Regions from separate parts of the Methylobacterium sp. AC433 genome, predicted to be linked through region 2. Evidence: riboswitches for the same ligand, from Rfam matches in the RefSeq annotation. Region 2 holds a riboswitch; the other holds the start of a gene.
What was found. Region 2 has a riboswitch for thiamine pyrophosphate ahead of thiO (glycine oxidase ThiO). Riboswitches for the same ligand answer to the same signal wherever they lie in the genome.

Region 1 (6,934 bases), on a different contig from region 2:
CTGATGCCGGTCCCGGGCCTGGACGGCTACGGCATCCTCCGGCCATGGCTGCCCGACTCCGGAACCGCCATCTTATCCTGGACGGACCGGATGGCCCGGCGTCCGAGCCTCGTCCTGCTGGGCCTGTTCCTGGCTTCCTCGGCTTTCACCCGACCCCTGTTCCGGGCCAGCCTGCTGTTGACCGAGACGTTCGGTATCGATCTCGCCGATGTGATCGCCGGTTTCAGGCTCGTTCGCCTCTGGTGATGGAGCAGATGCTCCGCCACGGCGGACGGGGCGCGATATTTGATTTGCCGGCTGAATGCCTGCGATGCAATGTGTCCGTCAGCGAGCCGGGCCGTACGCTTGCCGCGGGTGCGGACAGGTCGTGCAGGGCTCGGAATCCGGGGCGTCGCGCCCGATGGCGGCGATGGTCGAGGTCGTGAGCACAGCATGCGTGACGATACGTCGGGGCGGCAGGCCTCGCCTCACGCCTACCGCGTTCTCCTGCTCGACGCTTCCGGCCGTGTCCTTCGCACCAAATCCCTCGCGGGCTGCACCGAGGCCGAGGCCATCGAGCGGGCCCGAGACTTCGTGGATGGACGGTCGGTCGAGCTCTGGGACGGTAGCCGCCTGATCCAGCGCCTCGACGCGTCCCATGACCCGGAATCGGACGAACCCTGACTGGACGGGCAGCCGCGGCATTCGGGCATCGTGGGGGCCGAGCGAGCTTTCGTGCTAGGTGCCCCTCGACCTCCGGACCCGACGCGATCCGGTGCGCCCGGTGGAGAGACCCCGCGATGGCCCTCAAGACGACGTTCCTGGTGCAGACCTTCGTGCTCAAGCGCAAGCGGCTCTCGCCGGGGGACCGCGAGGTGGCGGTGACGGAGAGTGGGGCGCTGAAGAAAGCCGAGGCCATGGCGGCGCGCTTCCCCGGTACGGCGGCGATCAAGGTCGTGGCCGACGACGAGACGGGGGAACTGGAGAGCGCATCCATCCTCGGCAGCTTCGGCGAGGTGCCGGACGATTTCGCCGAGAGCCTGCAGGGGTCCTGAAGCGGCACCCTCGGCGTCCGCAAGCCCGGGTCTCGAAACGCGAAAAAGGGCTCCGCCTCGCGGCGGAGCCCCTCGATGCTGCGGTGACGCGTCAGCCGTCAGGGGCAGGCGTGGCGCTGGCCGTCATTGCCGAGATAGGTCCCGGTGCGGCGGTCGTAGGAGCGGAAGCGCTGGACGCAGTAGGCGACGTCGTCGCCGCCGGTGGCGACTTCCGGACCGGCCTCGTAGCCCGTCGCGGCATAGCCGCCACCATAGGGCGCGTAGCCGCCGTAATAGGCCGGGGCATAACCGCCGGCATAGTAGTCGTCGCCGTAGTAGCCGCCATAGGCGCTGCCGAGGCCGTAGCCGATCCCGGCTCCTGCGAGACCCAGGCCGAGCCCGAGGCCGAGCCCGCCGTAGCCGCGGCGGTAGCCGTAGCCGCGTCCGGCATAGGCGCCGCCCCGGTTGAAGCCGCCGCGATCGCCCCGGAAGCCGTTGCCGGCAGCAAGGCCCGCTCCGGCGCCGACGGCACCCACGCCGACAGCCCCGCCGCGGTTGAAGCCACCCTGCGCCAGGCCGCCGCGGAACCCGCCGCCGCCGAAGTTGCCGCCGCGGAACCCGCCGCCCTGAGCGAGACCGCCGCGGAAGCCACCCCCACCGAAGTTGCCGCCGCGGAACCCGCCGCCGCCCATGCCACCGCCATGGAAGCCGCCGCCGCCACCCCGGAAGCCGCCGCCGCCACCGCCCGGACGCGCATCGGCGGAGGCGGGAATCATCGAGAGGGCGCCGACCAGGGCGGCCGATGCCAGGAATATGCGCTTCATGGGAGAACCTGTCGTTCGTGTGCCGACCCCGAGGGTCGAACTTCTGGTTAACGAACGCGGGGCCTGACGATAAAGTTCGTTTCACACGCCCTTCCGCGTCGGTTTGCCGGACCGGTGATTGACAAAACGGCCGCCGACCTCGAATCTGGAAGCATTCCGAGGGGGGCTCCGAGTACGGGAGCTGAGATTGGGCGCGTCGCCCTGACCCTTGAACCTGATCCGGTTCGTACCGGCGGAGGGACGGGAATCTCAACGACGGCGCGAATCTCCAGGCGCCATCCCGTCCAATCCCTCCGCCCATGAACCGGATCGTCTCCCACGCCAGGAGCGAAACCGATGAATGCACCCGTTCTCCCGAAGGATCTGCCGCAGGGCCAGCCGCAGGCGGTGACCACCGGCCCGATCATGGGCTCGCGCAAGGTCTACGCGCCCGTGGCCGGGCACGACGACATCCGGGTGCCGTTCCGCGAGATCACGCTCAGCGATCCGAAGGAGGCCCCTGTGCGGGTCTACGATCCGTCGGGTCCCTACACGGAGACGGATGCCAAGATCGACCTCCATGCCGGCCTGCCGCTGGTGCGCGAGCCCTGGATCGCTCGGCGCGGCTACGCCACGGTGACCCCGCGCGCGGTCAAGCCCGAGGACAACGGCTTCGTGCCCGAGGACAAGCTCGTGGCCCCGTGCCCGGCCACCCGCGAGATCCGCAAGGCCGGCCCCGGCCAGATGGTGACGCAGTACGAGTTCGCCCGCGCCGGGATCATCACCGAGGAGATGATCTACGTCGCCAACCGCGAGAACCTCGCCCGCCAGACGATGCTGGAGGGCGCGCAGGCGGCGCTGGCCGACGGCAACAGCTTCGGCGCGTCCCTGCCGGCCTTCATCACGCCCGAGTTCGTCCGCGACGAGGTGGCCCGGGGCCGCGCCATCATCCCGGCCAACATCAACCACCCGGAGGTGGAGCCGATGGCGATCGGCCGCAACTTCCTGGTGAAGATCAACGCCAATATCGGCAATTCCGCCGTGACGTCCTCGGCCGCCGAGGAGGTCGAGAAGCTGGTCTGGGCGACCCGCTGGGGCGCCGACACGGTGATGGACCTCTCGACGGGCCGCAACATCCACAACATCCGCTCGTGGATCGTGCGCAACTCGCCGGTTCCGATCGGCACCGTGCCGATCTACCAGGCCCTGGAGAAGGTCGGCGGCGACCCGCTGAAGCTCGACTGGGAGGTCTTCAAGGACACCCTGATCGAGCAGGCCGAGCAGGGCATCGACTACTTCACGATCCATGCGGGCGTGCGCCTCGCCCACGTGCCGCTCACCGCGCGCCGGGTCACCGGCATCGTCTCGCGCGGCGGCTCGATCATGGCGCGCTGGTGCCTCGCCGGTCACCGGGAGTCGTTCCTCTACGAGCGCTTCGACGAGATCTGCGACATCATGCGGGCCTACGACGTCTCGTTCTCGCTCGGCGACGGCCTGCGCCCCGGCTCCATCGCGGATGCCAACGACGCGGCGCAGTTCGCCGAGCTGGAGACCCTGGGCGAGCTCACCAAGATCGCCTGGGACAAGGGCTGCCAGACCATGATCGAGGGCCCCGGCCACGTGCCGATGCACAAGATCAAGGTGAACATGGAGAAGCAGCTCGTGGAGTGCGGCGAGGCGCCGTTCTACACCCTCGGCCCGCTGACCACCGACATCGCCCCCGGCTACGACCACATCACCTCCGGCATCGGCGCCGCGATGATCGGCTGGTTCGGCTGCGCCATGCTCTGCTACGTCACCCCGAAGGAGCATCTCGGTCTGCCCAACCGCGACGACGTCAAGGAAGGCGTGATCACCTACAAGATCGCGGCCCATGCCGCCGACCTCGCCAAGGGCCACCCGGCGGCGCAGCTGCGCGACGACGCCCTGTCGCGGGCCCGGTTCGACTTCCGCTGGGAGGACCAGTTCAACCTCTCCCTCGACCCCGACACGGCGCGCGCCTACCACGACGAGACCCTGCCGAAGGACGCCCACAAGGTCGCGCATTTCTGCTCGATGTGCGGCCCGAAGTTCTGCTCGATGAAGATCACGCAGGACCTGCGCGCCGAGGTGCTGGCGATGGAGGCGGCCGGGCAGGTGCTCGGCGAGGCCGCGCCCCTGAGCGCGGCCGAGCGCGAGGCCGGCATGGCGGCGAAATCCGCCGAGTTCCAGGCCGAGGGCGGCAAGCTCTACGTCGACGCGGCGGAGTAGGGGGCTGTGTCCCGGGCCAGTCTCAACTGACCGGCCCGGGACAGGCAGCGCGCGAAAGGACCGCCCGCGGCGCACGGAATTCGAGAGCCGTGTCCGCGCGCGCTTCGGAGGCATCGGAGAGCGGGCGGGGTGCCCGGCGCGATCTCCCGGGCGCCTTTCCCGATCACATCACGCGAACAGCCCGTGCACGAACCAGCGCGTGGGCGATTCCATCGTGAGGAATCCCTCGCGATAGACCCAGAGGCGGCGGCCGGCCTCGTCCTCCACCACATAGTAGTCCCGCGTCGGCCCGGGGGCGTGCCACCACGCATCGGCGATGCGCTCCGGCCCGTCCGCATGGGCGACCCGGTGCAGGCGCCGGCGCCAGCGGAAGCGGTGCGGCGGCCCGTCGGGGGCGAGCGCGATGACGTCTTCGGCCGCCTCGCCCCGGCTGAGCAGCACCAGCGGCCGCGGCGGCAGGCTCGGCCGGGGCGCCGGATCGGCCCAGCCCGCCTGGCTGCGCTGGCCCGCCCCCCAGGGTTCCACGATCTCGGCCCGCTCGGGCAGGTGGCTCTCCCGGAAGCCGAGCCGCATCATCCGCCGGCCGAGGCGCTGGCGCAGGGCATCGCCCAGATGTCCGGCTCCTCCCTCGCCACCGGCGGCGGCCTCCACCAGCATCCTCTGACGCGGCGCGATCGGACCCGTGGCGGTGACCGCGAGGCCCACGCTCTCGAAGCCGAAACCGGCATCGAGGGCCGGGCCGAGGCGGTCGAGGCGCAGGGTCAGCAGGCGCCCGAGCTGGGCCGGGCAGCGGGTCGGCAGGCTCATCCCGAGGTCGAGGGTTCGCACCACCCCGTCGACGCGGGTCAGGGACAGCCGCAAAGCCCGGGCGCCGAGGCCGGCCGCCTCCAGCCGCGGGGCCAATCCCTCCATCAGGCGCATGGCCGTGGCGACGATGGTCTCCGGCCGGCCGATCGGTTCGAGGAAGCCGCGCACGGCCTCGAAGTCGCGCGGGTCCTCCGCCGGGACGAGGGGCTCCGGACGGTGGCCGAGGGCTTGGTCGAGGCGCAGCAGCAGGATCTTGCCGAAGCGCCGGGCCAGGGGCGCGCGGGGCGCGGCGGCAAGGTCGCCGATCCGGCGCAGGCCGAGGCGGGCCAGGGCCTGCGCCGTGCCGGGATCGAGGCGCAGGGCCGCGACCGGCAGGGCCCGCAGGGCCTCCCCGTTGCATCCGGGCGCCACGAGGCCGCCCCCGCCGTGGCGCGCCAGGGCGAAGGCGCAGGCGGGCGTGTCGGCCAGCGCGATCCGCGCCGGGATCGCGCCCTCGGACAATCGCCGGGCGAGATCCGCTTGCAGCGGCGCCTCGCCGCCGAACAGGTGGCTCGCCCCGGCGATGTCGAGGAAGAATCCATCCCCGCCCTCCGCCGGGCCGTAGGGCGCGACGACCGGGGTGTAGCGCTTGGCCCAGAGGCAGAGCCGGTGCAGGGCGGCTTCATCCGCTTCCGGGTCGGCAGGATGGACGGAAACGGGCGTGCCGATCCGCGCGCGGGCCCGGGCCAGGGTCTCGCCGGGTTCGAGGCCGAGGGCGCGGGCGGCGGCGTCCACCGCGAGCAGGCGCAGGCCGTTGGCCTCCATCGCGGCCACGACCACGGGGCCGTCATCCCGAGCGCTGGACCCGTGCGCCCGCCTCAGCCGCGTGACCGGCCAATGCTCCAGCCAGACCGAAACGATGCGCGGCATGATCCCACTCCAGAAGCCAGTGTCCGGTCCGCCCATTGCGGCTTCGGTCGAGGGTCACCTGCCAGCACGGCCGCTCGATGCAGCCGAAGCGGTCGCGCAGGGCCTTGCCGGCGGCGATCCGCCAGCGGGTCGCGGCCACGTTGGGGCTCTCCGCCTCCGGTGGCCGCAGGACGAGGAGGAGGAGGTCGGTCCGCCCGGCCGCGAGGTGAAGCCGGCGGCTCTGGGTCAGGGGCAGGGCGGCGTCGACGAGGCCCGCCACGGCGGCCAGCCCCTGCGCGCGCAGGGATTCCTCCAGGGCGCGATAGGCGTCGCCGTCGCTGGCGACCTCGAACAGCAGCAGCCGTCCGGGGTCGAGGCCGAGACCGGCCAGACCATGCCCATAGGGGAGGGGATGGCCCTGTCCCGCCACCAGCAGGGCTTCGCCGCGCACCCGGGCGAGGTGGCGCGCCACCAGGGCGAGGGCGAAGCCGAGGGCCGCCGGCTCGTCCCCCGCCTGGGCCGGGGCGATCTCGTGCAACTGCCCGAGGGCGAGGCCGCCCTGTGCGAGGCGCGAATCGATGTCGTGGATGCCCAGCGGAAGGGCGCCCCGGAGGACCGGGGCATCGCCGCGGCCGGCCACCAGGTCGCGCAGGGCCGCGAGGTCCAAGGGGCCTACATCGGGAGAAGGCGCCTCCACGCCCGGTCGATCCGACGGCTGGGTCTCGATCTCCGCATCGGGAGGATCTTCAGGGCTCTGTCTCATCAGCTCCGCTCCATTCCGCTACGCTAAGAACAGAACAGGAACATACTCAATCGGTTTCCAGGGGCTCCTGAGATTTCACCTGTGTTCAAGGACTTGGCCTGTGGAAGGCTGTGGATGCCTGTGGACGGCAGGGGCCGGGGCGGTGGCTCCGTCACCCTTGACCCTGTGGCGACGGCAGGGCAGCACTCCCCACCTGCCGCGCAAGCAGACGCGGATCAGCCGGGAGAACTCCATGCGTCTCGCTCGTGCCCTCGTGGTCCTGTCGGGCCTGATCACCGTCGCGGTAGGGTTCCCCGCTGCGGCGCAGCCGGCGGCCCAGCCCAGGGGCGAGGCACCCAAGGCGGCGGCACCGAAGGGACGCGGGCCGCAGGCCGCGTCGCAGCCGATCCAAGTCTACGATGCCCGCTTCG
Region 2 (6,934 bases):
GGCCGGCCTGAACGGCGGCGCGCATGGCGCGGGCCATCCGCACGGGATCGTCGGCCTTGGCGACCGCCGTGTTGAGGAGGCAGCCGGCGGCGCCGAGCTCCATGGCGATCACCGCGTCGGAGGCGGTGCCGATGCCGGCATCGACGATCACCGGCACGGGCGAGCGCCGGCAGATCAGCTCGAGGTTGGCCGGGTTGGCCACGCCCATGCCGGAGCCGATCAGCGAGCCCATGGGCATCACGGCGGCGCAGCCGAGATCGGCGAGGCGCTGGCAGACCACCGGATCGTCGTTGCAATAGGGCAGCACGGTGAAGCCGTCGTCGACGAGGTGGCGGCAGGCCTCCAGCAGCTCGGCCACGTCGGGATAGAGCGTCTCACGGTCGCCGATGACCTCGACCTTGATCCAGTTCGTGTCGAGGGCCTCGCGGGCGAGTTCGGCGGTCATGATCGCGTCGCGGGCGGTCTCGCAGCCGGCGGTGTTGGGCAGGACGCGGTGCCCCTTCAGCCGGCGCAGGGTGTCCGAGCCGTGCCCCTGGAGCGAGACGCGGCGGATCGAGGCCGTGACCACCTCGGCCCCGGAGGCCGCCACCGCATCGAAGAGGATGCTCTGGGTCGGGTAGCCGGCGGTGCCGATGAACAGGCGCGAGCCCAGGCTCACGCCTCCGATCACCAGAGCATCGGTGTCGTTCGCGAACTCGGTCATTTCTGGCCTCCCAGCCATCCCATCCACCTGGCCAAATGTCTCATCCAATCACCTATCCGCCCTGCATGGCACGAACGATCTCGACCCGGTCGCCGTCGCTGAGGGCGGTGGCGGCCCAGTCGCGGCGGCGGACCACGGCGCCGTTGAGCGCGATGGCGATGCCCTGCGGGCTGTCGATGCCGGTCTCCTCGGCCTCCTCCCGGAACAGGGCATCGAGGTCGGCAGCGGCGCTCTCGCGGGCCTCTCCGTTGACGGTGAGCTTCATGCGAAGGCCCTTTGCGGTGCCGACGCGAAGCGGGCTCGGCCGAACTGGCGCGCGTAATCCGGCAGTGCCCCTTCGGCGATCAATGCGGCCACGGCGTCGGCGGTGGCAGGGGCCAGCAGGTAGCCGTTGCGGTGGTGCCCCGTGGCCACGACGAGGCCGGGCGCCAGGGCGTCGATGATTGGCGCATCGTCGTCCGAGGTCGGTCGGAAGCCACTCCAGACCGCCTCGACCGCCATCTCCTCGATGCCGGGCAGGACCCGGCGGGCGCCCTCCAGCAACGCGTAGAGTCCGCCGGCCGTGACACCGGGCAGGAATCCGCAATCCTCCACCGTCGCACCGACGATGAGATGCCCGTCGGACTTCGGCGCCATGTGGACCTGCTCGGTCCAGACCATATGGGCGAGGGTGCCGGTGCGGGCGGTGGTCCGCAGTGCGAGGGACTGTCCGCGCAAGGGGCGGACCGGCAGGGCGAGATGGTCGGGCAGGAGGCCCGCCTCCCCGCTCCAGGCGCCGGAGGCGAGCACGACGGTGTCGGCCCGGGTCAGCCCCTGGCCCGTGCGCACGCCGGTGACCCGGCCGGCGGTCCAGTCGAGGCCCTCCACCGCGCAGCCCTCGACGATGGCGACGCCGGCGGCGAGGCAGGCGCGCACGAGGGCGGCCATCACCCGGCTCGGATCGACCTGATGGTCGTGCGGGCAGAACAGGCCAGCGGTGACGGCCGGGCGCAGGCGCGGCTCGCGGGCCCGGACTTCGGGGCCGCTCAGCCAGCGCGCGTCGAGGCCGGAGCGCTTCTGGAGGTCGTGGCGGAAGCGCAGGCGCTCGACCTCGTCGCGGCCGATGGCGAGCACCAGGGTGCCCTCCTCCCGGTAGTCGATGTCGAGACCCGCCGCTTGCTCGAGCGCATCGCGAAAACCCGGCCAGCGCGACAGGCTCTCCAGCGCCAGGGGCAGCAACGGGTCCGAGCCGGGTTCGTGCTCGGCGGCGGGAGCCAGCATGCCGGTGGCGGCGAGGCTCGCCCCGGCGCCGACGGTGTCGCGCTCCAGGACGGTCACGGAGCGCCCGCCCTGCGCCAGGCGCCAGGCGGCGGACAGGCCGATCAGGCCGGCGCCGACCACGACCACGTCGCTGCGCGCCGGGACCGTGGCGGCCGGCGGCGCTGCACCGTGCGTCCGTCGCAGGTTGAGGAAGGAGTTCGGGGTCACGTCCAACGCAATCTCCGCTACAGCGTCGAGATTGGTGGGGCTGCAGCTTCGAACGGTGAAGCGTGCCGGGCTCGTGGAGAAACCCGCGGTCCAATCCCTACGCCGGTATGAACCGGGTCAGGTTCGAAGGATTTCCGCGCCGCCATCCGCGAACGGACGGCCATCGGTTTCTCAGCCCCTTGCCGGGGATCTCCCTGGAACGCCCTTGATGTGGGCCGTCCCTGCGCCCGGGTCAATCCCCAGGGGCGCTTCGGCCCGCCTGCGATTCACGAGGCCGGTGGACGCACGGGACGATAGACGCCCATCGGTTCGGCGAAGCCGTCGAGGGCGTGTTCGCCCAGGGGTTCCGGCATGTCCCAGAGGAAGTCGACGAAGGGCTTCGTCATCAGGATCGGCTCGCCCAGCGTCCGGTTCAGGCGGGCGACGCGGCTGGCGAGGTTCACGTCACGCCCGATCACGGTGAAGTCGAGGCGCGCGCCCGAACCCACATTGCCGTAGGCGGCCTCGCCGTGATGCAGGGCGATGCCGGCCGCGACCGGATTGGCGAACCGGCCGAGTGCGTTGGCCTCGGCCAGCGCCGCCATGGCACTCTGCGAGGCCGTGAGTGCCCCTTTCGCGGCGCCGCCGAGGTCGTCCCCAGGCTCGCGAAAGATCGCCAGCAGGCCATCGCCGAGATATTTCAGGACCTCGCCGCCCTCGCGCTCGATGGCCGGCACCAGGCAGTCGAAGAAGATGTTCAGGAGGTCGACCGCCTCCTCCGGTGTCATGTCGGCGGAGATGCGGGTGTAGTCGCGCATGTCCGCGAACAGGATCGCCGAGCGGATGCGCTGGACGTGCCCGCGCCGGATGGAGCCGCCGAGGATCGCCTTGTGCGGTTCGTCCCCGACATAGATCCGAAGGACGTGATCCAGCTGCTTGTTGACGCTGCGCATCTCCATGACGGCGGCCAGCGTCGGCATGATGAAACGCAGGATCGCCACGTCCTCATCGCGAAAACCGAGTTCGGACCGGGTGGCGAACGAGATCCCGTTGCGGGTCCCGTTGGTGAAGAACAGCGGCGCGACGATGTAGTACCGGTAGCCCTCCGCCTTCAGGTCGGGGATCACCGCGAAGGCATCGTCGGGCGTCTCGGCGAGGTCGAGGATCAGCCACTCGCCGGTCTCGTGGACGCGGAAGAACGGGCTTTCGCGGTAGGCCTTGTCGGAAGCTTCCCCGTGCGGGAACAGGCGGACGGAGGAGCCCGCCTCGCGGGTCCAGAACCGACCGACGCCGGAATACTCGGAATGCAGGGCATCGATGGCGGTGGTGGCCCGATCGACCGGCACATCGAGCCGGATCAGACGCTCGGCGAGGCCGGAGAGCAGCTCTTCGGCCTTCGGCATCCGGGCGCCCTCGCTCAGAAGCCAGTCGCGCAGGGCCACGCACTCCTGAAGCGCGCCGAACGGGACATCGGCCGCCTCCGAGCCATCGGCTTCGGCGGTGGGGGAAGGCTGGGGCGGGCCTCGATCGAGCATATGGCCAAGGTGGGTTGGGAAGCGGCGTCCGGCAACGGCGACCGTTCGGGTTTTGTGAGTATCGTGCGGGCGTGACCGCTTCAACCGCGCAGACCAGACGTCGAACATCGACGCCAAACTGGCGACACGGGTTTCGCCTGTCGCGTCGACGACTGGTCTCCGGTGACAGACCCGGCGCCCGCGCAGCGCCGGATGCTGTCTCGTTCCTGTGTCGGCAACGTGCACCATCATCGAAAGGAAAGAGCCGGCCCCAAGGGGAGCCGGCTCTTTCGAAAGATCGGGGCACCGGGCCGAGCCGGCGCGATCGAATACCTCAGTTGTCGAGGAAGCTCCGGAGCTTGCGCGACCGGCTCGGGTGCTTGAGCTTGCGCAAGGCCTTCGCCTCGATCTGACGGATACGCTCGCGGGTCACCGAGAATTGCTGGCCGACCTCCTCGAGGGTGTGGTCGGTGTTCATGCCGATGCCGAAGCGCATGCGCAGCACGCGCTCCTCGCGGGGCGTGAGCGAGGCGAGCACGCGCGTGGTCGTCTCGCGCAGGTTCGACTGGATCGCCGCGTCGATCGGCAGGACGACGTTCTTGTCCTCGATGAAGTCGCCGAGGTGGCTGTCCTCCTCGTCACCGATGGGCGTCTCCAGGGAGATCGGCTCCTTGGCGATCTTGAGGACCTTGCGCACCTTCTCCAGCGGCATCGCCAGCTTCTCGGCCAGTTCCTCCGGAGTCGGCTCGCGGCCGATCTCGTGCAGCATCTGGCGCGAGGTGCGGACGATCTTGTTGATCGTCTCGATCATGTGCACCGGAATGCGGATGGTGCGGGCCTGATCGGCGATCGAGCGGGTGATCGCCTGACGGATCCACCAGGTGGCGTAGGTCGAGAACTTGTAGCCGCGACGATATTCGAACTTATCGACGGCCTTCATCAGGCCTATATTGCCCTCCTGGATCAGGTCCAGGAACTGCAGGCCGCGGTTGGTGTACTTCTTGGCGATCGAGATCACGAGGCGGAGGTTGGCCTCGATCATCTCCTTCTTGGCCTGGCGGGCTTCGCGCTCGCCCTTCTGGACCATGTTGACGATCTTGCGGTACTCGCCGATCTCCAGGCCCGTCTCCGAGGCGAGGGTCAGGATCTGCTCGCGCAGGCGGGCGACCTCGTTCGAGCCCTTCTCGACGAGGTTCTTCCAGCCGCGGCCGCCGAGGCTGCCGACGCGCTCCATCCAGTTCGGATCGAGCTCCCAGCCCTGGTAGTGGCGCAGGAACTCGTCGCGGGCGACGCCGTGGCTCTCGGCGTAGCGCATCAGGCGGCCCTCGTGGGAGATGAGGCGCTTGTTGATGTCGTAGAGCTGCTCGACCAGGGCCTCGATGCGGTTGGCGTTGAGGGAGAGCGACTTCACGTCGGTGACGACGGCGTCCTTCAGCTCGTCCTGCTTGCGCTCCTGCGCATCGGTACGGCTGCCGCCCGCGGCCTTGAGCTCGGCATGCTCGATCTGCAGCTTGCGCAGCTTGCGGTAATTGTTGGCGATGTTGTCGAACGTCTCGAGGACGCGCGGCTTGATCTCCGTCTCCATGGCCGCCAGGGAGACGTTGTTCTCCATGTCGTCCTCGTCGTCGCCCTCGGGCGGCGCCGGCGTCTCTCCCTCGGATTCCTCGCTCTCCTCGGCGCCGTCGGCGATCTGCATCGCGTTCTTCGCGTCGGGGCCCGCATAGGTAGCTTCGAGGTCGATGATCTCGCGCAGGAGCACCCGGCCGTCGACGAGCTCGTCGCGCCAGATGATGATGGCCTGGAAGGTCAGCGGGCTCTCGCAAAGCCCGGCGATCATCGCTTCGCGCCCGGCCTCGATCCGCTTGGCGATGGCGATCTCGCCCTCGCGGGACAGGAGCTCCACCGAGCCCATCTCGCGCAGGTACATGCGCACGGGATCGTCCGTGCGGTCGGTCGGCTCCTTGGCGGTGGTCTCGCGCACGGCGAGGGGCTTGGCGGGCGCGATCTCGGCGACCTCCGTCCCCTCCGCGCCCTCCTCGTCCTCGTCGTCGCCCTTGGCCTTGGCCTCGGTCGTCTCCTCGGTCTCCTCGGCCTCGACGACGTTGATGCCCATCTCGGAGAGCTGCGACAGCACGTCCTCGATCTGGTCGGGGTCGGACTGGCCGTCGGGCAGAACCTCGTTGATCTCCTCGTAGGTGATGTAGCCGCGCTTCTTGGCGAGCTTCACCATCCGCTTGACGGAGGCATCCGTCAGATCGAGGAGCGGCCCGTCGGTCTGTTGCTCCGGCGCAGCATCCGTCTCGTCCCGTTCCGTTGCCTTCGTCGCCATGGTCCGCCTATGGTTGTCGTGTCAGCGCCGCGCGGGAGCGTGTCGCTCACTCCGCGTCGTCGACGCTGAAATGCATGTGATGTGCGGACCGCCGAAGCGACAGCCGCGTCGATGTCAGATCCCGGTATGCAAGCGAGACGCTTGACCGATTGTTAACCATGAGCCGCCAAAGGCGACCGAATTCGTTCGCGGCGCAGGTTTCAGGGTGCCGATGCCTCATCCGCATCCGGCACCACTTCGTCCGCCTCCGCACCAGCGATGACGGCCATACGGGCCTTCACGTCGCACAGCCAAGCGAAGTTCGCCTCCGTCTCGTCCTCGACCAGGGCCCGCTCAGCCAAGCGGAGTTCGCTATTTAGCGCTCCAGACTTGCGGTGCAAGATCACGGCCTGACGCAATGCGTCTTCGAGACGCACAGGATCGGCATGCACGTCAAGTGCTTTCGGATCTTTCCTTCGACCCAGCGCTCGAACGCGTTCAGCAGCGTGCTCCAGTTTCGCGCGCTGCAGACGGCTTTCCACAACTTCGGGATCTAAATGCGTGGCTTCAGACACAGCATCGAGCAGAAAAGTCTGGATTGAGCGAGCGTCTTCATTTTCAAAATCGAGTTCGGAAAACTGCTCAGCCCATTCGTCCAGTAGGGATGGATGTGTGAGGAGCGCTCCAACGATCATGCCTTCCCTAATCGATTGAGCCCCGTTGAAGCCGGCAGACTGCGCCAGATTATTGCTAGCCCGGCCGTGGAAAGTCGGCGAGGGCGGCGGATCACCGGGCCGGGGCGTGCGCGGGAAGGCAGGCCGCGCCGCGCCCGTCCGCGGTTCCCAGGGGCCGCGGCGTCCGGAGGCGGCCTGGGGCGACAGGGCGCGCAGGCGCCCCTCGATCTCGTCGCGGTAGAACCCCCGCACGGTCTCGTCGCGGATGGAGGCGACCATCTCGCGCAGC

Region 1: another riboswitch for thiamine pyrophosphate. It lies ahead of thiC (phosphomethylpyrimidine synthase ThiC); the one in region 2 lies ahead of thiO (glycine oxidase ThiO).

The regions. Positions count from the first base shown of each region.
Region 1 covers NZ_CEEDBN010000005.1:63,273-70,206, forward strand. The annotation lists gene AC0IWM_RS09850 (zinc metalloprotease) at 1-246, shown strand, start outside; gene AC0IWM_RS09855 (hypothetical protein) at 433-663, shown strand; gene AC0IWM_RS09860 (hypothetical protein) at 780-1,034, shown strand; gene AC0IWM_RS09865 (BA14K family protein) at 1,133-1,837, opposite strand; TPP riboswitch at 1,987-2,095, shown strand; gene thiC (phosphomethylpyrimidine synthase ThiC) at 2,174-4,066, shown strand; gene AC0IWM_RS09875 (Y-family DNA polymerase) at 4,235-5,782, opposite strand; gene AC0IWM_RS09880 (ImuA family protein) at 5,700-6,524, opposite strand; gene AC0IWM_RS09885 (collagen-like protein) at 6,757-6,934, shown strand, end outside.
Region 2 covers NZ_CEEDBN010000006.1:30,964-37,897, reverse strand. The annotation lists gene thiG (thiazole synthase) at 1-703, opposite strand, end outside; gene thiS (sulfur carrier protein ThiS) at 756-968, opposite strand; gene thiO (glycine oxidase ThiO) at 965-2,170, opposite strand; TPP riboswitch at 2,247-2,375, opposite strand; gene AC0IWM_RS11035 (adenylate/guanylate cyclase domain-containing protein) at 2,437-3,684, opposite strand; gene rpoD (RNA polymerase sigma factor RpoD) at 3,998-5,992, opposite strand; gene dnaG (DNA primase) at 6,193-6,934, opposite strand, start outside.